One region of the Mesorhizobium sp. B1-1-5 genome, then DNA from elsewhere that is predicted to be linked to it. Evidence: predicted binding sites of a transcription regulator. Region 1 holds the regulator's gene; each other region holds the start of a gene.
What was found. The regulator PhoB, encoded in region 1, activates phosphate uptake and scavenging genes when phosphate is short. The targets are predictions, from matches to a motif close to TGTCATNNANCTGTCAT.
Positions count from the first base shown of each region.

Region 2: a site for PhoB is predicted at 2,139-2,155, ahead of FJ980_RS26850 (PhoX family phosphatase). Genes of this name have one in related genera too.
Region 3: a site for PhoB is predicted at 2,373-2,389, ahead of FJ980_RS01075 (acid phosphatase). Genes of this name have one in related genera too.
Region 4: a site for PhoB is predicted at 3,405-3,421, ahead of FJ980_RS24905 (YdcH family protein). Genes of this name have one in related genera too.

Region 1 covers NZ_VFWS01000090.1:3,278-8,888, reverse strand. Annotated here, with positions in the region: gene FJ980_RS22170 (ROK family protein) at 64-1,305, shown strand; gene phoB (phosphate regulon transcriptional regulator PhoB) at 1,629-2,318, opposite strand; gene phoU (phosphate signaling complex protein PhoU) at 2,335-3,042, opposite strand; gene pstB (phosphate ABC transporter ATP-binding protein PstB) at 3,063-3,866, opposite strand; gene pstA (phosphate ABC transporter permease PstA) at 3,863-4,714, opposite strand; gene pstC (phosphate ABC transporter permease subunit PstC) at 4,718-5,611, opposite strand, start outside.
Region 2 covers NZ_VFWS01000145.1:6,972-12,582, forward strand. Annotated here, with positions in the region: gene FJ980_RS26850 (PhoX family phosphatase) at 77-2,074, opposite strand; gene FJ980_RS26855 (hypothetical protein) at 2,327-2,665, shown strand; gene FJ980_RS26860 (phosphatase PAP2 family protein) at 2,684-3,385, shown strand; gene FJ980_RS26865 (helix-turn-helix transcriptional regulator) at 3,382-3,651, shown strand; gene FJ980_RS26870 (SMP-30/gluconolactonase/LRE family protein) at 3,805-4,659, opposite strand; gene FJ980_RS26875 (helix-turn-helix transcriptional regulator) at 4,773-5,558, shown strand.
Region 3 covers NZ_VFWS01000001.1:203,017-208,627, reverse strand. Annotated here, with positions in the region: gene FJ980_RS01080 (OsmC family protein) at 1-384, opposite strand, end outside; gene FJ980_RS01075 (acid phosphatase) at 698-2,230, opposite strand; gene FJ980_RS01070 (cytochrome c peroxidase) at 2,435-3,739, shown strand; gene FJ980_RS01065 (hypothetical protein) at 3,859-4,110, shown strand; gene FJ980_RS01060 (dihydrofolate reductase family protein) at 4,163-4,750, opposite strand; gene FJ980_RS01055 (NmrA family NAD(P)-binding protein) at 4,747-5,611, opposite strand, start outside.
Region 4 covers NZ_VFWS01000118.1:9,904-15,514, reverse strand. Annotated here, with positions in the region: gene FJ980_RS24935 (hypothetical protein) at 1-297, opposite strand, end outside; gene ykgO (type B 50S ribosomal protein L36) at 426-551, opposite strand; gene FJ980_RS24925 (lysozyme inhibitor LprI family protein) at 795-1,217, shown strand; gene FJ980_RS24920 (5-(carboxyamino)imidazole ribonucleotide synthase) at 1,225-2,301, opposite strand; gene purE (5-(carboxyamino)imidazole ribonucleotide mutase) at 2,298-2,795, opposite strand; gene FJ980_RS24910 (DUF465 domain-containing protein) at 3,048-3,251, opposite strand; gene FJ980_RS24905 (YdcH family protein) at 3,491-3,670, shown strand; gene ispG (flavodoxin-dependent (E)-4-hydroxy-3-methylbut-2-enyl-diphosphate synthase) at 3,913-5,163, shown strand; gene FJ980_RS24895 (lytic transglycosylase domain-containing protein) at 5,168-5,611, shown strand, end outside.

The DNA.
Region 1 (5,611 bases):
GTGTCAGCGACAGGCCATGGCATTATCACAAGGCCGCGATGACCGGGGAGGACGTGCGAAACGATGTCGGTCGGAATCCGCCACGACGATTTGCGCCGGCGCAATCGCGCCATGGTGATTTCGGCGGTACGCCGCGCCGGTCAGCCATCACGGACCGAAATTGCCGCCACCACCGGGCTCAGCCACTCGACCATTTCGGCGATCTCCGCCGACCTGATCCAGGAGGGCATTCTCACCGAAAGCAAGGCCAGCGAGCCGACGGCGTTGAAACGCGGCCGGCCGCAGATCGGCCTGGCGCTGAACCCTGAAGCCGCCGCGGTGCTGACCGTGGTGTTGTCGCTGAACTTCCTGTCGGTCGCCGTGATCGATTATGCCGGTCAGGTTGTTGCCGAGGAGCAGCAGCGCCTGGACACGCTTGTCATGCCCCGCGACGAGCTGATCGGCGAATGCGTGGCGATCGTGCGGCGCCGGCTGCAGGATCCTGACCTCGACATTGGCAGCGTCGCCCGCATCGCCATGGGCATTCAGGGCATCACCGATTCTAATGCACGCGCCATGCTCTGGTCGCCGATAACGCCGCTGACAGACATTCCTTTCGCCGACATCCTCGAGAAGGAGTTCGGCATCTCCGCCACCATGGAGAATGACTGCAACATGATGGCGGTGGCGCTGCAATGGCGCGATCCGGAGCGCTATCGCGACGACTTCATCGCCATCCTGTTGTCGCACGGCATCGGCATGGGTCTCGTGCTCAAGGGTGCGCTATTCACCGGCACGCATTCCTCCGGCGGCGAGTTCGGCCACATGATCCACCGCCCGGGCGGGGCGCTTTGCCGCTGCGGCCGCCGCGGCTGCGTCGAGGCCTATGCCGGCAACTATGCGATCTGGCGCAGCGCCATGAAAATGAGCGAGGACGCCGAGCCGGTCGACGTCGGCGACGCCGACATGCGGGCCCTTGCCGCGAAGGCGCGCGAGAGGGACGGCCCCGAACGGGAGGCTTATCGCCGGGCCGGTGAAGCACTTGGTTTCGGTCTCGGCAGCCTGTTCGCCCTCATCGATCCGGCGCCCGTCGCCATGGTCGGCGTCAGCGCGGCCGCCTTCGACCTGATCGAGTCGGCGCTAAGGGAGGCGATCGCCCAGACGGCCGGCGGCCAGCACTCCGAATCGATCTCCTTCGACACCGAGCCGAACGAGTTGCCGCTGATCCGCGAAGGCTGCGCCATGCGCGCGCTGACCTTCGTCGACCAGGAGATTTTCGCGCCGGGAGGCCAGGCAAGAGCGGGGACGGGGAAGAACGTGGCATAGGCAGCCTTGAAGTGGTTCCAAAGACAGCAACAGACGCTTGAAATTTAGCGCAGCCCCCCGCGAGCTGTCATTCTAGGGCGGAGCAGGAGCGAAGCTCCGTCGCGGAGACCCTGGAATCCATGCCGTTACCTCACGCGTCGAGCGCAGCGGTGCAAAATTCTGGACTGCCGCGGCGCGTCGACGTCACGGAATGGATCCTCGGGTCTGCGCTGCGTCGCTTCGCTCCTTGCTCCGCCCGTGGATGACGAGGCACAAGCGTCTCGGCCACTCACCAGCGTGGATGCTGGAAGTGCATGGCCCGTCAGGACTGCGGCGCCCTGGGCCTAATCTTCCCTGATCGCGTAGCCCGCGCCGCGGATGGTGCGGATGACATCCGGCATGCGGCCGTTGTTGACGGCCTTGCGCAGCCGGCCGACATGGACGTCGACGGTGCGTTCGTCGATATAGATCGTCTCGCCCCAGACATTGTCGAGCAGCTGGCTGCGCGAGAACACGCGGCCGGGGTGGCGCATCATGAATTCGAGCAGGCGGAACTCGGTCGGGCCGAGCCTGATCTCGCTCTTCTTGCGGTAGACGCGGTGCGATTCGCGGTCGAGCACGATGTCGCCGACCTTGAGCACGCTGGACAGCACCTCAGGCTTGGCGCGGCGCAGCAGCGCCTTGACGCGCGCCATGAACTCCGGCGTCGAGAACGGCTTGACCAGATAGTCGTCGGCGCCGGTCGAGAGGCCGCGCACACGATCGCTTTCTTCGCCCCGCGCGGTCAGCATGATGATCGGCAGCCGCTCGGTCTCGGGTCGCATCCTGAGGCGCCGGCAGAGCTCGATGCCGGAAACCGCGGGCACCATCCAGTCGAGCACGAGCAGGTCGGGGACGTTTTCCTGAAGGCGGATTTCGGCCTCGTCGCCGCGGGTCACCACTTCGACCTGGTAACCCTCGGATTCGAGATTGTAGCGGAGCAGCACCCCAAGCGGCTCCTCGTCCTCCACCACCATGATGCGTGGCGCGATCATTGGCAGGTACCCTTCGTCAGGCCGCCGGCGCCGACATTGTCGTCTCGTCCTGCTTCGGACGATTCGCGGGCAATTGCGTGCCGGTCAGCACATAATAGGCGTTCTCGGCGATGTTGGTCACATGGTCGCCGATGCGCTCGAGATTCTTGGCGCAGAACAGAAGATGCGTGCAGGCGGTGATGTTGCGCGGGTCTTCCATCATGTAGGTCAGGAGCTCGCGGAAGACGGATGTGTATTTGACGTCGATGCGCTCGTCGTCGTTGCGAAGCTTGGCCAGCGCCGTGGCGTCGCCCACCGTATATTCCTGGATCACGGCCTGGACCTGGATCAGTACCAGCTGCGCCATGGAATCGATCGAATGCGTGAGATCGCGCGGCGCGGCGCTGACGCCGACCGAACCGACGCGCTTGGCGATGTTCTTGGCGAGATCGCCGATGCGTTCGAGGTCGCCCGCCATGCGGATCGAGCCGACCACGTTGCGCAGGTCGTCGGCCATCGGCTGGCGCTTGGCGATCAGCGTGATGGCGCGGTCGTCGAGCTCGCGCTGGCGCGCGTCCATGATGGCATCGTCGGAAACGACGCGCTGCGCCATGGCATTGTCGGTCTCGAGCAGGGCTCTGGTCGAAGCGCCGACCATCGAGCTGGCGAGATCGCCCATGTCGTTTATGAGCCGGCTGATCTGTCTCAGATCCTCGTCGAAGGAAGCGACGGTATGTTCGGCCATGATGATGTCCTCGTATGAGCTCAGCCGAAGCGGCCGGTGATGTAGTCCTGCGTGCGCTTTTCGCGGGGCGAGGTGAAGATCTTCTCGGTCCGGTCGAACTCCACCAGCTCGCCCAGATACATGAACGCCGTCTGCCGCGACACGCGCGCCGCCTGCTGCATGTTGTGGGTGACGATGACGATCGTGTAGTCGGCCTGCAGCTCGTCGATCAATTCCTCGATCTTGGCGGTCGACAGCGGATCGAGCGCCGAGGCCGGCTCGTCGAGCAGGATGACCTCCGGCTTCACCGCCACGGTACGGGCGATGCACAGGCGCTGCTGCTGGCCGCCCGAGAGGCTGAGGCCGCTGGCGTTGAGCTTGTCCTTGACCTCGTTCCAGAGCGCGGCGCGCTTCAGCGCCTGCTCGACGCGGCCGTCCATCTCGGCCTTGCTGATCTTCTCATAGAGCCTGACGCCGAAAGCGATGTTCTCGTAGATCGACATCGGGAACGGCGTCGGCTTCTGGAACACCATGCCGATCTTGGTCCTGAGCAGGTTGAGGTCCTGCGAGCGGTCGAGGATGTTCTTGCCGTCGAGCAGCACCTGGCCCTCGGCGCTCTGCTTCGGATAGAGCTCGTAGATGCGGTTGAGCACGCGCAGCAGCGTCGACTTCCCGCAGCCCGACGGGCCGATGAAGGCGGTCACGCTGCGCTCGGGCAGGGACAGGTTAATGTCCTTCAGCGCCTTCGACTGGCCATAGTAGAAATTGAGGTTCTTGACCTCGATCTTGGCCTTCTCGACGGTCGTGTCGGCTGCGTTCAGGTCGGTGGACAACATCGGTTTCATCTGTCCTCTCTGCGTCCGGTTAGGCTGCGGGCGATGATGCTCAGCCCGAGAACCGTCAGGGTGATTATGAGTGCGCCCGTCCAGGCCAGTTGCTGCCATTCCTCGTAGGGGCTGAGAGCGAACTGGAAGATGGTTACCGGCAGGCTGGCCATCGGCGCATTGAGATTGCTCGACCAGAACTGGTTGTTGAGCGCGGTGAAGAGAAGCGGCGCCGTCTCGCCGGAGATGCGGGCGATCGCCAAAAGGATGCCGGTGACGATGCCGGAGAGCGCCGCGCGATAGGCAACCGAGCGGATCACCACCCAGCGCGGCGCGCCGATGGCGGTGCCTGCTTCGCGCAGCGCGTTGGGCACGAGGTTCAGCATGTCCTCGGTGGTGCGCACCACGACGGGGATCACCAGGATCGACAGCGCGACCGCGCCGGCGATCGCCGAGAAGTGCCCCATCGGCCGCACCATCAGCTCGTAGACGAACAGGCCGATAATGATCGACGGCGCCGACAAGAGGATGTCGTTGATGAAGCGCACCACCGTCGTGAGCTTCGAGAAGCGCCCGTATTCGGCCATGTAGGTGCCGGCCAGCACGCCGATCGGCGTGCCGACGAAGATACCGATGATCGTCATGACGATGCTGCCGTAGATGGCGTTGAGCAGGCCGCCGGCATCGCCGGGCGGCGGCGTCATTTCCGTAAACACGGAGAGCGACACCCCGGAAAGTCCCTTGTAGAGCAGGGCACCGAGGATCAGCGCCAGCCAGGCCAGCCCGATGCCCGCCGCGACGACGCACAGCGTCATCATCACGCCATTCTTGCGCTTGCGGCTTTGGTGAAGCGATTGGGCAGTCGACATCGGTCAGGCTCCCGTGCGGCTATCGATGCGCAAGAGCATGTAGCGTGCGAGCGCGAGGATGATGAAGGTGATGATGAACAGGATCAGGCCGAGCGATACCAGCGAGGATGTATAGAGGTTGCCGTCGGCTTCGGTGAATTCGTTGGCGATGGTCGCCGAGATCGTCGTGCCCGGCGCAAACAGCGAGGCGCTGATGCGGTGCGCGTTGCCGATGACGAAGGTGACGGCCATCGTCTCGCCGAGCGCGCGGCCGAGGCCGAGCATGACACCGCCCATGATGCCGACGCGGGTGTAGGGGATGGTCACGCGCCGGGTCACTTCCCAGGTCGTGCAGCCGATACCGTAGGCCGATTCCTTCAGCACCGCCGGCACCGTGTCGAACACGTCCTTGGTGATCGAGGTGATGAAGGGCAGCACCATGATGGCGAGGATCAGCGACGAGGTCAGCAGGCCGATGCCGTAGGGCGGACCGGCAAACAGGCTGGAGAGCCCCGGTATGCCGTGGAAAATACCGATGATGAAGGGCTGCACAGTCGTCTGCAGGAACGGCGCGAAGACGAACAGGCCCCAGATGCCGTAAATGATCGAGGGAATGCCGGCGAGCAGTTCGACCGCGATGCCGATCGGACGCCTGAGCGGGCGCGGGCAGAGCTCGGTCAGGAAGACGGCGATGCCGATGCCGATCGGCACGGCGATGAGAATGGCGATGGCCGAGGTGACGATGGTGCCGTAGATGGGCGCGAGCGCGCCGAAATTCTCGGTGACCGGATTCCAGGATTCGGTGGTCAGGAAGGAGAAGCCGAACTTCGACAGCGCCTCCCACGATCCCGCGACCAGCGATATCGCGACCCCGCCGAGCAGAACGAGCACGAGCATGGCGGAAAGGCGCGTCGCCGT
Region 2 (5,611 bases), on a different contig from region 1:
CCTGGAATGACGACGTCGGGGAGGGCGTTAGCCAATCCCCAACGTCGAGCTGTCGGTCCGTGCTACCCCTAGCGCGTCACACCGCGATCTTGCCGCCGCCCTGCTTCGTGATGGCAACGACGGACGGCCGCACCGGCATGTCCGGCTTGAAATCCGGCCAGCGGGTCGACGGGTCCTCGTAATAGGACGGGCGGCCAAAACCTTCCCAGTCCTCGCCGCCGTCGCCCGGATGCTGGACGGCGACGAAAGCGGTCTGGTCGTCCGGCGAAAACAGCGGGCCGCACATTTCGGCGCCGATCGGCACGCGGAAGAACAGTTTCGACGTTGCCCGCGCGTCACCCTCGGTATCGACCGCCCAGAGACCGTCGGTGCGGCCGGTGGCCTTCGGGCCCTGGCCGTCGGTGGCGACCCACAGGCGCCCGGCGGAATCGACGGTGCAATTGTCAGGCATGCCGAACCAGCCATGGGCGGTGGTCGCGGTCGAGAAGGTGGCGCCGACATCGGCAACGGAAGGATCGCCGCATTTCAACAGCACTTCCCATTTGCCCTTGGTGGCGGCGAAATCGCCGCCGTCCTCGACGATTTCGATGATGTGGCCGAAAGCGTTGTCGGCGCGCGGATTGGCGGCGTCGACCTGCTCGGACTTGCGCTTGGAATTGTTGGTCAGCATGACATAGACCTTGCCGTTGCCGGCATTGGGCTGGATATCCTCCGGCCGGTCCATCTTGGTGGCGCCGAGCAGGTCGGCGGCGCGGCGCGTCTCGATGAGAACGTCGGCCTGGGAAGCAAAGCCGTTCTCGGCCGTCAGCGGGCCTTGACCGAAAACGATCGGCATCCATTCGACCGAGCCGTCCTCGGCGAATTTGGCCACATGCAACGTGCCGTCGTCGAGCAGGTCCAAGTTGGCGGCGCGGTCGTTCGGGTTGAAAATCCCCTTGGTGACGAATTTGTAGACATAGTCGAAGCGCTCGTCGTCGCCGAGATAGAAGACGACGCGGCCGTCCTTGGCGACGATCGATTCGGCGCCCTCATGCTTGAAGCGGCCCATGGCGGTGCGCTTCCTCGGCACGGAGTTGGGATCGTTGACGTCGACCTCGACGATCCAGCCGAAACGATTGGGCTCGTTCGGCTCCTTGGCGAGGTTGAAGCGGTCGTGATGCGTGCCCCACTCATAGGCGCCTTCCGGAATGCCGAGGCGCTTGTAATTGGCGGCTTCGCTGTGGCCCTCCGGCAATTCGCCCGAGAAATAGCCGTGGATGTTCTCCTCGGCCATCACATAGGTGCCCCAGGGCGTGACGCCGCCGGCGCAATTGTTGAGGGTGCCGATGACCTTGGTACCGGACGGGTCCGCATTGGTCTTGACGCGGTCATGGCCCGCCACCGGGCCGGAGAGCGCCATCTCGGTGGTGGACATGATGCGGCGGTTGAGCTTGCCGTCGCGCACCACTTGCCATTTGCCCTCTTGCTTGCGGATCTCGACGATGGTGCCGCCATGCGCGGCCATCTCGACATCGACCTGCTCCTTCGAGAGCGGCGCCACCTCGGCCTTCTTCTTGCCGTCCTTCTCGACGACCGAGACGATGCCGGGGAACATCAGATGCGGGTTGGTGTATTCGTGGTTGACGACCAAAAGGCCGTGCTCGGCCGAGCCGTCGATCGGAATATAGCCGACATAGTCGTTGTTGTAGCCGAACTGTCTTGCCTGGGCTTCGGCCGACTGCTTCAGCGGATCGAAGTCGGGGGAATCGGCAAACAGCGGATCGCCCCAGCGCAACAGCACGTCGGCGTCATAGCCGGGCGCGACATGGTGCTTGTCGTCGATGCCGGCTTCGAGCTCGTCGAACTTGAAGGCCGAAGCTTCAGCGGCGCGCGCCTCGTCGGCCGCGACCAGCGCCAGCGGGCTGACGGTGGCGGCGATGGCCGACACGGCCAGCGAACCCATGAGAAAGCCGCGGCGCGAGAAACGCGCGGCGATGATCTCGCCCATGGTGCGGTTGTCGGTCGGGTTGACCGGAGGGCCGTCATTTTCCTCGAGCTGGCTGGTGCGGAAACGGGTCTCAGGGGTCACGGTCATGAGTTTGTCCTCGGGCTTCTTGAGTGGCTGGGGATCTTGACCTTTCGACCCCTAAAGCGCGCCGATCACATTTTCGTGACACTGCCGTGATTGAACCGCAATAGTTGTTTGCCGGCTCGCGGCGGCTTTTGCGACACCCGGCTTCGGTCCCTTGAGCGCCTGCGCTCCGCTGCGGTCGGCTTGACGACATCGCCCGCTTCGGAAACAAGGGCTGGCCGGCGTGGCGACGGCGTTTCAAAAAGGGACGGCAAGGTGAGCTTCTGGGGACTGGCGCAACTCGGCATTTCGACCGTGATATTCCTGCTGGCGGCGACGGCGGCCAAGCAATGGGGCATGGCGCCGAGCTTGGCCAAGCTCCTTTTGACGCTGGCGCTCTACTCGGCCGGCAATCTGATCATGCTGAGGCTGGTGCGCGAGTTCGGCATGTCGGTATCGTTCAGCCTGTCGGCGGTGATCCAGCTCGTCGCAGTCAATGTCGTGGCGCTCGCCTTCTTCGGCGAGCGGCTCAATGCCTTGCAGGCGACCGGTGTGGTGCTGGCGATCGCCGCCGTCGCGCTGATCACGCTCGGGCCCTATATGCAGCGGCTGTAGCTGGACCCGAGGGCCCGAATGAAATCGACCGCCAACGCGCTCCTCAACAGGTTGGAATTCCCGGTGCTCGTGGCTGGGCTGGTGATCGCCGGCGGGCTGTGGGGCCTGGTGGAACTCATGGAGGTGGCGCGCGCCACGACGCCGCATGCCTTCGATACGGAGATCCTGCTCGCCTTCCGCCACGCCGGGCAGCCGGACAGCCCGATCGGCCCGTACTGGCTGGAGGGCGCGGTGCGCGACATCACCGCGCTGGGCAGCACCGCCGTGCTGGCGCTGATCACGACGGCGACGATCGTCTATCTGCTCCTGATCCGCAGACCCTCGACAGCCCTGTTCATGTTCGCGGCCGTCGCCGGCGGGCAAGCGCTCTCCAGCCTGCTCAAGCTCGAGGTCGACCGGCCGCGGCCCGATCTCGTCTCGCATCTCGTCACCGAGACCTCGCTCTCATTCCCCAGCGGGCATGCCATGCTGTCGGCCGTGACCTATCTGACGCTCGGTTCCTTGGCGGCCCGCTTCCTGCCGGACCGGACGACCAAGGTCTTCGTGCTCGGCCTCGCCGTGCTCACCACCGTGCTGGTCGGCGCCAGCCGCGTCTATCTCGGCGTGCATTGGCCCTCCGACGTGCTTGCGGGCTGGTGCGCGGGCTTTGCCTGGGCCATGCTGTGCTGGCTCGCGGCGCGCCTGCTGCAGCGACGCAAAGTGGTAGCCGACAGCGATTGACCGATGCCGCACAGATGCGCGCCGCGCGGGCGTTGACGGGCATCGACCAGAAGACGCTGGCCGAGCGCGCCGGAGTCTCGCTGCCGACGATCCAGCGCATGGAAGCGAGCGGCGGCGTCGTCAGGGGCGTGGTCGACACCCTGATGAAGGTCATCCAGGCGCTCGACGAGGTCGGCGTGGAGCTGATTGGCGAAAACCAGGCCAGCGAGCGCGGCGGCCGGGGCGTGCGCCTCAAGGCCACCGCGGCGCAGAACCCGCAAGGCTGAGCCGGCAAGCCGAAATGCGGGATGCTGGCGAGACAGCACCGGCGAGTGGCGAAAGCCGCGCAACATCCGATCTCCCGCTTGTGGGGGAGATGGCCGGCAGGCCAGAGGGGGGCGCTGTCCCGCCGGCGTTTCAAGGCTTCTCCGCCGCATGGCTCAATCCAGCGATAGCGCGACGACCTCGCCTTCGCCCATCAGCGGCACGAAGATGCGCTTGCCGTCTGTGCCGATGTCGGCGCTGCCCGGCTTGAACTGCGCCACGGCAGTGGGTGCGCCGCCGGGCTTGTAGCCGTAGAGCGTGCCGGTCATGTAGGCGGTGGCGTAGATGGTGTCGCCGATGGCGACGACGCCGTCGAGATCGGCGAATTTTTGGGCGCCCGGCAGCGGCGCGACCTTCCTGGTGGCGAGGTCGACCGACAGCAATCCGCCCGGCTCGGCGGTGCTGAAATCGGTCTTGTCGATGCCCTTGCCCCAGGACGCGACGATCAACCTGTCGCCATCGGCAAAGACGCCGTTCGGCGAGGCGAGCAGCGCATCCTTGACGAACAGCTCCGGTCGGTCGCCGTCGATGCGGTATATCGTGTCGGCCAGCATGTCGCTGACATAGACCTTGCCGGCGCTGTCGGCAGTCATGTCGTTGAGAAACACAGCGCCCGGCACATCGATGGTCTCGACCAGTCTGCCGCTGGCGAGATCGACGACGCGCACCTTGGTGATGTCGGCGGCGTAGAGCCTGCCGCCGGCGATCGCCATGCCCTTGGGCGCGTCCATGCCGTCCACCCAGTGGCGAGAGACGACCTTGCCGTCCATCGACAAGAGCGACAGGTAGCCATTGCCGTCCACCGCGCCGGGATTGCCGACGATGTTGGAGACGACGATGCGGTTGTGGGCGGCATCGACAAGCGCGGATTCCGGCTGCTCGAAGCCGGTGGCCCGCCAGAGCTCGCCGGCCTGTGCGACGGACACAGCGCCGATGGCGGCGAAGACGGTTGAAGCGAGAAGGTGTTTCATGGGTGCTCTCCGGTGATGACGGCAGAGAGCTAGGATTTTCGATACTTTCCTGGAAGCCGGAACGAGACCAGTATCGCAGTTCAATACGAATTCGCGCGAACGAGGTGCATTCCATGAACGGTCCGATCTTCGAGGCGCTGAAACGGACGTTGAAGGCCAAGGGCCTGACCTATCGGACGCTGGCCGAGCGCATGGGCATTTCCGAGCCGACGGTGAAGCGCATCTTCCATGAGAAGAACTGCAAGCTCGACCGGCTGATGGAGATTTGCGCCGCGGCCGATGTCGAGCTGGAGAACGTGCTCGGCGCGATGAACCGCGGGCCGGGTCCGGCCAACCGCGTCGCGCCGGGGATCGAGCACCGGCTGGCGGCGCGGCCGGCGCTGCTCTTCGTCTTCGTCATGCTGTCGGAGAAGTTCACAGCTGAAGGCATCATGCGCTCGCAAGGCCTGAGCGAAGCTTCGATGTTCCTCTACCTGCGCGACCTCGAGGAGCTCGGGCTGGTGGCGCTGGGGCGCGGCCTGTCGGCAAGGCTGCTCGTCGAGACGCCGATCCAATGGGATTTCGAAGGTCCGCTGAAGCCCCATTTCGAGGTGACCAACAAGAACTTCATCGGCTGGGCGATCGACCATATGGAACAGGGCGCGACCTTCATCAGCTTTTCCAGGCGCATGCGGCCGCAAACGGCGGAAATGCTGCGGCGCGAGGCCGAGGAGCTGGCCGAACGCGCCAGGCTGCTTGCCCATCACGACCAGCACACCACGCCCGAGGACGAGCTCACGGGCTACAAATGGACCTTTGCCTTCGGAGCGACGCCCTTTCCCGCGATCATGCCGATCGGCCCGCATCCGAGGGATGCGGGGGCCAGGGCGGCGAAGGAGAAACGGGCGTTGCCGGCGTAGCTCTGCCCCTTCTCCCCTTGTGGGAGAAGGTGTCGCCGAAGGCGACGGATGAG
Region 3 (5,611 bases), on a different contig from region 1:
CGTGTTGGAGACGGTGCAGATGTCCTCGGCGTCCGCCAGGATTCGCGCTTTCGTCGCGTCATCAAGGTCGCCGGCGATCTCCAGTCTGACGGTGAACGTCTCGACCCGCGACGGCTCGTCCTTCGCCTTCTCGCCGCTCACATCCGCCCTCACCTCGCCCAGCCGGTCGGCGACGCCGAGGCGGGTGGCGGCGATGCGGGCGCTGAGCACCATGCAGGCGGCTAAAGAAGCATGGAGCAGGTCAAGCGGGCTGAAGCCGGGCGCGCTGACCTGCGTGACCACATCCATGGCGCCGCCGGTCGGAGTGGTTATGGTGGGCAGGCCGCCCGGCGGCAAGGTGGCTAGAGCACCGACGTTTCGGGTTCTGATTTTAAGGTCCGCCATCGCATGGCCTCCGATTGCGAGGTCATTGATAGCGGACGGAGATTCATCTCGGCAATCGCTAAGGCACGGCGCTGCCCCTCATTGTCCTGCCAGACATTTCTCCCCGTATAGTGACGGGGAGAAAGGGCATTGTCGCGGGCGTCGCGCCTTTTCCTTCTCACCGTTCCCGGGGGAGAAGGTGCCCGAAGGGCGGATGAGGGGCGGCGCGACGCCAGGTGATTAGCCTAAGCGCCCTGCGAAGCCCCCTCTCCGTCCGCTGCGCGGCCACCTCTCCCCGCCTTTGGGCGGGGCGAGGAACCCGGGTTCTGAGAGGCTACTTCGTCAGATCGAGCGCCGCCGTCAGATCGCCCATCGGCGGCTGGTCGTGGTTGCGCAGCGCCTTGTCGCGGGCGACGATGCCAGGCAAAACCGGCAGGTCGTAGCGGGCGGTGATGAAACGCAGGATCGAGGTCGTGTCGTACTGCGTGTGATCGACCATCCCCATCTTCGCATAGGGCGAGATGATGAAAGCCGGGATGCGGTTGCCCGGGCCCCAGCGATCGGCCTTGGGCGGCGCGACGTGATCCCAGAAGCCGCCATTCTCGTCATAGGTGACGACGACCAGCATATGGGCCCATTGCGGGCTCTTCTCCAGATGCGCGACGAGGTCGGCCAGGTGCTGGTCGCCGGAGGTCACGTCGGCATAGCCGGCATGTTCGTTGAGGTTGCCCTGCGGCTTGTAGAAAGAGACCGCCGGCAGCTTGCCGTCGTCGATCGCCTTGATGAACTCGGTGCCGCCGAGCCCGCCATCCTTGATGTGCTCGGTCCGCGCGGCCGTGCCCGGCGCATAAGCGGCGAAATAGTTGAAGGGCTGGTGGTGAAACTGGAAGTTCGGCACCGGGGTGGCGTTCTTGCCGTCGAGCGCCGCCTGCCAGGCCCCCGCATACCAAGCCCAGGAAATGCCCTTGAGCGTCAGGAGATCGCCGATGGTGATCTCGTGCTGCGGCGGCAGCGTGTTCGGCTGCGCGGGATCGGCGAGCGCCTTGTCACCGCCTTCGGCCGGCTTGTTGTTGCTCGGCTGGTATGGCGGCTGCATGGTGTTGACGGCGTAGAAGTCGGGCGTGATGGCGCCGTCATTGACGAATTTCGGCACGCCGCCCAAGGCCGAGGGCGGCGCATTGTCGGCTGCTTTCAGCGTCACGCCGTCCGGCTCGACGACGGCGATCTGGCCCTTTGCCGGGCTGGTGTCGGCATTCGGATAGAAGGGCGCGCAGGCGCAGGCGAGCATGAAGTGGTTGAGGAAGGAGCCGCCAAAGGCGCCCTGGAAGAAATTGTCCGCCAGCACGTATTTTTTGGCGATATTCCACATCGGCAGGATGGAGCCGTCATAATGACCCATCACCAACGAGCCGGAATCAGCCCAGGCGACGAACTTGTCGTTCCGGCCGCCGTCGATCTGCATCTGCTCCTGGTAGAAGCGGTGCCAGAGATCATGGGTGACGACGCCGGTGTTTTCGTTGAAGCCCTTGGGATCGTCGATGGCGAAGACGGCATTGGGCAGATGCGCGGTCTGCGCTTCGGTCACCGCGGGCGTGACGCCCTTGCCGGTCAGTCCGCCCCAGGCCGGCGGCAGTTCGGAAAGCGGCTTGCCGTCGCGATCGAGCTGGCGCGCCTGGTCGGGCGAAACGTTGGCCAGGCCGTTGGCGCCGGGGAAGCCGCCATAAAGGTTATCGAAGCTGCGGTTCTCGGCGTAGATGACGACGACGGTGTCGATCTTGTCGTAACCGGGAGGCGCCGCTTGGGCAGCGGCAGAGAGCGATGCCAGCGCCGTGGAGGCGAGGCAAAGGGAGAGAAAGGACCGGATCATTGGGAAATGCCTCGTGGCTTGGGGATGGCTGGAGGACGGCAATGCAGGAACGCAACTGCATCAATGCCCAGCTACTTCGACGCCTTGTCACCTTTGTGACAGTTCCGCCCCGGCCGAACACGGTTTCGTGAGCGGGAAGACCGGTCATCAATCCGTTGCACTCGATCCTTACGCCGCCAAAGAAACCGGGCGAAGAAATCAGGGATGTCGCCGAAGACGATGGGACGTCGGAAAAATCACGCAATCGCCATTGCAGCGGCCACGATCGTCGCCTCCACCGCGCCCGCCAACACCGAGGAGCGATCCAGTGTCCATCCCGGCCCGATGACGCGCCAGGAAGCCTTCGCCCGCGCCGAGGCGCTGACGGCGCTCGGCAGGCAAATGTTCTTCGACCCTTCGCTCTCGGCCTCGGGCAAGCAGGCCTGCTCATCCTGCCACGATCCCAACCATGCCTTCGGGCCGGCCTCGGCGGCGCCGGTCGAAATGGGCGGAGCCAACCTTGACCAGCCCGGCGTTCGCGCCGTGCCGTCGCTGCGCTACCTGCAGGCGGCGCCCGCCTTCACCGAGCATTTCTACGACTCCGAGGACGAAGGCGACGAAAGCGTCGACAATGGCCCGACCGGCGGCCTGACCTGGGACGGCCGCGCCGACCACGGCAAGGACCAGGCAAGCATCCCGCTGCTGTCGCCCTTCGAAATGGGCAACAAGGACGCGGCCCAGCTGGTCGCCAGCCTGCGCAACGCGCCTTATGCCGGCGCCTTCAAGGCGGCCTTCGGCGCCGATGTCTTCGACCATCCGCAAGACGCCTTCGACGCCGCTGTGGAAGCGCTCGGCACTTTCGAGCAGAGCAGCGCCGATTTTTATCCCTATTCCAGCCGCTACGACGCCTTCCTCGCCGGCAAGGCGCAGCTTTCCGCGCAGGAATTGCGCGGCCGGATGCTGTTCGAGGACGCTGCGAAGGGCAATTGCGCGAGCTGCCATCTCAGCGAACCCGCCAATGACGGCGAGCCGCCGCAATTCACCGATTACGGCCTGATCGCGATCGCCGTGCCGCGCAACCCGGCGATTGCGGCCAACGCCGATCCCAATTATGTCGACCTCGGCCTGTGCGGTCCGCTGCGCGCCGATCTCAAGGACCGCGCCGAATATTGCGGCCTGTTCAAGACGCCGACGCTGCGCAACGTTGCCTTGCGGAAAAGCTTCTTCCACAACGGCTATTTTCACACGCTGCGCGACGCGGTCGCCTTCTATGCCAGCCGCGATACGGATCCCGGGCGCTGGTATCCGAAGAAGACGAACGGCACGGTCGACAAATTCGACGATCTGCCAAAGGCTTACTGGGGAAACCTCAACGCGGACCCGCCCTTCAACGGCAAAAAGCCCGGCGACAAGCCGGCGCTGACCGACGCCGAGATCGACGACATCGTCGCCTTCCTCGGCACGCTGACCGACGCCGACCAGGCCGGGCAGCAGAACAAGCCGCCAAGGCAAATCGTCAGAAGCAAGTGACCCGCTTCCGGTTGGAGCGGACTGCTATCCACCGTAAATGTGTGCCAATGTGAGCCACGTCATAGGAACGCCAAGTCGCGCCTGCTATATTGCCCGTCTGTTCACAGATGGAGTCTCCTATGAGGTTCGTCGCGGTGCAGGAGCCGCCGGGGAGCAGCTGGGCGGTGTTCGACGCGGGCAACGGCGCGCCGGCCGAATATGCCGGCCGGGTGCTTATCGGCCTGACATCGCGCGAAGCCCGTTGGTTCGCCGCCGTGGGCAACGACCACGCAGCCTGGCCGCGGCTCAGCCGACCGGCCGTACACCTGCGGCTGGTCAGCGGAGACGGTTGCCTGCCGATCCGGGAAAGGCAAACCCAGGCAGACAGTTAAGAAGGCGCGCTGCCGGATTGATTCAAGGCGGCGCGCCCTTGGTTGCTGCCTCTCATTGCACCGGCGCGTAGCGACTCACGACCATGCCGCAGGCATAGGGCTTCGAGCCGAGGAGCTTCAGCCTGCCAAAACCGCTCTTGTCGAAGATGCGGCGGCCACTGCCCAGAACGGCCGGATTGATGAAGAGCTGGAACTCGTCGACAAGGCCGGCGGCGATCAGCGCCGAGGCGAAGCCGGCGCCGCCGAACACGGCGATGTCGCCGTCCTCGCCTTGCTTCAGCGCGTTGACCTCACGCGGCAGGTCGCCGCTCACGATGCGCGTTCGTTCCCAACGCGAGGCCCCGAGCTTATCGCTCGCCACCACCTTTTCGGCCTCGATGATGCGCTGGGCGAAGGCAAAGAAGCGGTCCTTCGGATATTTCCTCGCCGCGTTGCCCCAATGGGTCAGATAGCCCTCCTCAGCCATCTTGCGGCTCAAGAGGATGGTGTCGATGGTCGTGAAAACGGCGTTGAAGTCCCGTTTAAGCTCTTCGTCCCATGCGCTGTCGTCGCCCCACTCCCAGAGTTGCCAGCGACGGTCCTCGTCGGCGCCGACAAAACCGTCGACCGACATCTGCATCTGCAGGATGAGCTTTTTCATGTCCGGTCTCCCTTGTCAGGAATTGCTGCCTGTGCGGCGGGCGAACGGGCGAAAGCCTGCGCCCAGGCTTCGAAGCCGGTCGGGGTGGCATTTTCGGCTGAGGGTGCTTCCAGCGCCCAGCGCTCGCCTCTGTTGAAGCTTGCCGCCGTCTCGCCCAGCGCATCGGCAAAACTCGCCGATATGCCATTGGCGACCATACCGGCCCGCGCATCGGCGAACGGCGCTTCATGGTAGGCGACATCCTTGCCGATCGCCCTGCCCAGGATCGTGGTGGCCCGTTCGAGCGTGTAGGAGCCGCCGCCGTGCAATTCGACAACGCGCCGGGCAGGGAAATGTTCGGCGCTCAATAGCTCGGCGGCGCGTTCGCCAACGTCCTTGGCGGCAATCAGCGGCATAGGCAGGTCGCCGCGGAAGGGCGAAGCGAAGACGCCGGACGCCGCCTGCTCAACAAAGCCCATGCCCTTGATGAAATTCTCCATGAAGAAGGAGGCGCGCAGATAGACGAGTTCCTCCAGGCCCAGCGCGGCAAGCCGCTTTTCCATCAGCGCGGCGCCAAGCGAGGTACCCATTCTGAGATGGGCATTGAGGCCGCTGAGCAGCACGATCCGGCGCAGGCCCGCCTTGGCGATGGAGGATGCCAGCCGTGCGCCGACCTCGTCCTCAAAACGATGCAGATCGGGCGCGGTGACATCGAAGGGGATCATCACGTAAGCGCTGTCGGCACCCGAGAAGGCGGCGTCGAGCGCCGCCTGATCGTCGAGTGCGACGCCGAGGCTACGGGCGATGCCGCGCACCTCATGCCCTGCCCCGGTCAGTCTGGCCGAGACCTCGGCGCCCACTTCGCTGGTTGCGCCGACGACC
Region 4 (5,611 bases), on a different contig from region 1:
TTCCGTCGCCTTTTGCGCCCATTGCATCATCAGGTCGATCGAGGCGCTGCCCGACTGGTTCCACTCGTTCCAGATGCGGCCGGCGATGCGCTCGGCAGCCTTTTCATTGCGCTCGCGCTTCAACTCGGCGAAGAGCTGGTCGAGGCGGCCCTGCCTGGTCGGAGCGGCCGGCGGCGGCGTGGCGGCGGGCGGTGGCGCGGCATCTGGCGGCAGCGCGCCTGGCACCGTTTCTGCCCCTGCAGGCAAAGCCGTGCCGGAGAGCAAAAGGGCGGCGAGAAATGCAAAACGAATCCGCATCGCCGGAATCTAGTCCCGGACGGCGGATCGTCAAAGTGATTTTAGCGTGAGAGGGCCGGCGAACCGGCATTCGACACCAGCGCGGCGGGGACGCCGCGCAGCAAGCGACAGCTAGCTGCGCTCAAGTCTCAGCCCTGGCGCGCCTTGTAGCGCGGAGCTGTCTTGTTGATGATGTAGATGCGTCCCTTGCGGCGAACCAGCTGGTTGTCGCGGTGACGCGCCTTGAGCGCCTTGAGCGAATTCTTGATCTTCATGGTCTTGCCTGTTCGGTCAGGGCCCGTCCAGGGCCGAATTTTAAAGGCGCGCCCGGAAAAAGCGCGCCTTTGAACTTGCGTGGCTCATAAACGAGGTGCCTTGCCCGTGTCAACCACGTGCGCGTGCCCCGAATGCCACAAGTGGGCCGGCAGATCAAATATTCGCCATCCGGCAGCACGGCATTGCGCGACTCAAGGGCGGCTGGGATGGTGCGGTCTCGCCGAAACGACCGGAGATTGCACATGCGCCGCCTGCTTTTGCCTGCCTGTCTTGCCCTGCTCGCGACAGCCCCGGCAGCCTTTGCCGAGGACTGCGACCGCAATGACGACAGCCAGTCGATGCTGAATATCTGCGCCGATGCCGACTATCAGGCGGCCGATGCCAAGCTCAATGCCGCCTATAAGAACATCGTCGGCAGCAACGATCAGGCCTCGAACAAGCTGCTGCAGACGGCGCAACGCGCCTGGATCGCCTTTCGCGACGCCGAATGCGCCTATTCGACTGCCGACAGCGAGGGCGGCTCCATCCATCCGATGGAGGTTTCGCAGTGCCTGACGACGCTGACCAATGAACGCATCAAGCAGTTGACATCCGACGCCAACTGCAAGCTGAGCGATCCGAGCTGCGCCGGCCCAGAGGGGGACGACGACCAGGACATGCAGTAAGCGATGGTTATCGGGGCCTGACGAGGCGTATAAAATGGCCCATCTTGCGGCCGGGGCGCGACTCGGCCTTGCCGTAGAGATGCAGCATCAGATCGGGCTCAGCCAGCAGCGCCGGCACTTTCAGCATGTCGTCGCCGATCAGGTTTTCCATCACGCAGTCAAAATGCCTGGCGGGCGAACCCAGCGGCAGGCCGGCGACGGCGCGGATATGCTGCTCGAACTGCGAGACGACGCAGGCGGCCTCCGTCCAGTGGCCGGAATTGTGCACGCGCGGCGCCAGCTCGTTGGCCAGAAGCGCGCCGTCGGCCAGCACGAAAAACTCGACGCCGATGACGCCGACACAGCCGAGCGCGGAAAGGATTTTTGAAGCGGCATCCTTGGCGGCGGCTGCCGTTTCCGGACGGATGACCGCCGGCAAAGTGGAGCTGCGCAATATGCCCTCGCGGTGGATGTTTTCGGCCGGATCGAAGACGGCGATACTTCCGTCGAGGCCACGCGCGGCGATCACCGAAATCTCGCGCTCGAAAGCGACGAGCGATTCCAGGATCAGCGGTACATTGCCCATCGCCTCGCAGGTGCCGGCAAAGCCGGCCGTCTGCATGTCGCGGAGGACGCGCTGGCCCTTGCCGTCATAGCCCATGCGGCGGGTCTTGAGCACGCCGCTGCCGTTGAACGTTTTGAGGGCCTCGGTCAGCTGATCGTCATTGTCGACCGGACAGAACTCCGCCGTCGGGATGCCGATGCCATTGAGGAAATTCTTTTCGGTCACGCGATCCTGCGCGATTTCGAGCGCGCGGGCCGGCGGATAGACCGGGACCGTTGCCGCCAGCGTTTCGGCGGCGGCGACCGGGACGTTCTCGAATTCGTAGGTGACGACGGCGCTGGTGCCGGCGAGTTCGGCAAGCGCTGCCGGATCGTCGTAGGCGGCGACGATCTGCCGGTTGGCGACCTGGGCGGCCGGGCAGTCGGGCTGGGGCTCCAACACGACGATGCGATAACCGAGGCGCGCCGCGGCCATCGCCAGCATGCGGCCAAGCTGGCCGCCGCCGATGATGCCGATGGTCGATCCCGGCGTCAGGCTCACGGCGCGTCCGTCGGCTCGGCGGCGACCTTGGCGGTCTGCGCCGAGCGCCAGTCATCGAGCCGGGCGGCGAGCTTATCATCGTTCAGCGCCAGCACCGCCGCTGCGAGCAGCGCTGCATTGGCGGCGCCCGCCTTGCCGATCGCCAAAGTGCCGACGGGGATGCCGGCCGGCATCTGCACGATGGAGAGAAGCGAATCCTGGCCCGAAAGCGCCTTGGATTCGACCGGAACGCCGAACACCGGCAGAGGCGTCATCGCCGCCGTCATGCCGGGCAGATGCGCCGCGCCGCCGGCGCCGGCGATAATCACCTTGTAACCGGCCGCCTTGGCACCCTTGGCGAACTCATAGAGGCGGTCGGGGGTCCGGTGCGCGGAGACGATCAGCCGCTTGTGCGGGATGCCCAGCGCCTCCAGCGTTTCCGCCGCCTGGCGCATCGTCGCCCAGTCGGACTGGCTGCCCATGATGATGGCGACGTCGGCACGCTGATCGGTCAAGGTGTGGCTCCGCGGCGGCAAAGGCGCGCCTTAGCGGAATTCGCCAAGGGCCGCAAGGATTGTCGCAATGGCCGCCGCTTCGCTGCCGGCACGGTCCGTGGCCTCGTGAGCGCGATCCTGCATTCGGCTCTGGAGCGTTTCACCGTTTCACGGAAACGGCGAACCGCTCAATCGCTTTGTTTTGACGCAATTCCAAACGAGAGGCTACGGCGACGTCGCCGAGCGTAACCGCTCACGCTTTTCGGAATTGCCCTACGCGATGATGTCGGGAATGATGCGGTCTTCAAGCGCCGATAGCCGGTCTTTCAGCATCAGCTTCTTCTTCTTCATGCGCTGGATCTGAAGCGGGTCGCAGCCGGTGGCGATCATCGCGTTGATGGCGGCGTCGAAATCGGCGTGTTCTTGTTTGAGCCGGGAATATTCGAGGCGTATTTCAGCCTGTTCCTGTTCGGACATTATCTACCGTCTGCGTATGCATCGCCCAATCGGGCTGTTTGGGCGGGGCCGTGACTTGCGGGTTTGTGACCGGCGGGCAGCCCTTACCACATTTCACTTTGTCGTGGAATGCTACCACGTGGCATTCGACATCGAGATCGGTTGGTGGCAAACTGTCATGGTGCCGTCACAGTCGCAACCTGCGGTGGAGGCCCCTGCGACGGCTGCAATCGAGGAAACCATGAAAGGGAGAACCATTCATGTCTCTTGCATCCCATCTTGATGAGTTGCAGCGGAAACACGGTGACATCGAGCGCGAGCTCACCGATGCGATGAACCATCCTTCGGTCGACGACCTCGAAATCGTGAATCTCAAGCGACGCAAGCTGGCAATCAAGGACGAGATTGAAAAGCTGAAGGCTGGCCCAACGACACACTGAAGCTCTTCCAGGCACCATCATCGCAACCCGCCGCGGTGAAACTTCCGGTGGCAAGAAATGCCACCGGTATGGTGTTTTTTAACTGAAATCGCCGGAGAACTCGGCCGCAAATCTTGCTGTCGGCCGGGCTGTTATTTTTCGCATGGCTCCAGCCGATTTGCAGGCTGGCACGCCGCTTGCCATTGACAAGCCATCTTTGCTCCGCCACCTCATGCCGAAACTCCCAGATGAAGGCGGCCGGCATGACCGGATATTTTTCTTCTCCCTTCCCGCGTCGCCGGTCGGTCGGCGTATCGGTCGGCGGCGTGATGGTCGGCGGCGGCGCACCGGTCGTCGTGCAATCGATGACCAACACCGACACCGCCGATGTCGACCAGACCGTCGCCCAGGTCGCGGCGCTGCATCGTGCCGGCTCGGAGATCGTGCGCATCACGGTCGACCGCGACGAGAGCGCGGCGGCGGTTCCGCGCATCCATGAGCGGCTGTTGCGGCTCGGCATCGACGTGCCGCTGGTCGGCGACTTCCACTATATTGGGCACAAGCTGCTCGCCGATCATCCGGCCTGCGCCGAAGCGCTGGCCAAATACCGCATCAATCCCGGCAATGTCGGCTTCAAGGACAAGAAGGACCGCCAGTTCGCCGCGATCGTCGAGATGGCGATCAGATATGACAAGCCGGTACGCATCGGCGTCAATTGGGGATCGCTCGACCAGGAGCTTTTGACCCGGCTGATGGACGACAACCAGGCGAAGGGCTCGCCGCTCACCGCGCAGGAAGTCACGCGCGAGGCGATTGTGCAGTCGGCGATCCTGTCGGCCGAGATGGCGGAAGAGATCGGGCTTGGCCGCGACAGGATCATCCTGTCGGCCAAGGTCAGCGGCGTGCAGGACCTGATCGCCGTCTACACCGAGCTTGCCACCCGCTCCGACCATGCGCTGCATCTGGGCCTCACCGAAGCCGGCATGGGCACCAAGGGCATCGTCGCCTCTTCCGCCGCGATGGGCATCCTCTTGCAGCAGGGCGTCGGCGACACGATCCGCATCTCGCTGACGCCGGAGCCGAATGGCGACCGCACCCGCGAGGTGCAGGTATCGCAAGAGCTTCTGCAGACCATGGGCTTCCGGCAGTTCGTGCCGATCGTCGCGGCCTGCCCCGGATGCGGCCGTACCACATCCACCGTGTTCCAGGAACTTGCCCAGAGCATCCAGGCCGATATCCGCAAGAACATGCCGGTGTGGCGCGAGAAGTATCCCGGCGTCGAGAACCTCAAGGTCGCGGTGATGGGCTGCATCGTCAACGGCCCCGGCGAATCCAAGCACGCCGATATCGGCATATCGCTGCCCGGCACCGGCGAGACGCCGACGGCGCCTGTCTTCATCGACGGCAAGAAGGCTGCGACGCTGCGCGGCCCCTCGATCGCGCAGGATTTCGAGAAGATGGTCAGCGACTATATCGAGCAGCGGTACGGACACGGCAAAGCCGCCGCGGAATGAACCGATGCGGCGTTTCCTAAAGGCAACGCTGCTCTTGTTTTTCGTGCTGATCCCGGCGGCTCACGCATTCGCCGATCCGCCGCAGTCGAAGTCGGCCGCCAAGCGCCTGATTTCGCGCGTCTGCGATCTGATCGAGACCCAGGCCCAACAGAACGGCCTACCCAAGGATTTCTTCGCCCGGCTGATCTGGAAGGAGAGCCGCTTCGATCCGGGCGCGGTGAGCCCGGTCGGCGCCGAAGGCATCGCGCAATTCATGCCGGGCACCGCCAAGATGCGCGGGCTCGCCGATCCCTTCGACATCGGGCAGGCCATCCCGGCCTCGGCGAAATATCTTGCCGAGATGAAGGTCAGCTACGGCAATCTCGGGCTGGCGGCCGCGGCCTACAATGCCGGCGAAAACCGCGTGTCGCGCTGGCTGAGCTCGGGCGGCTTCCTGCCAATGGAGACG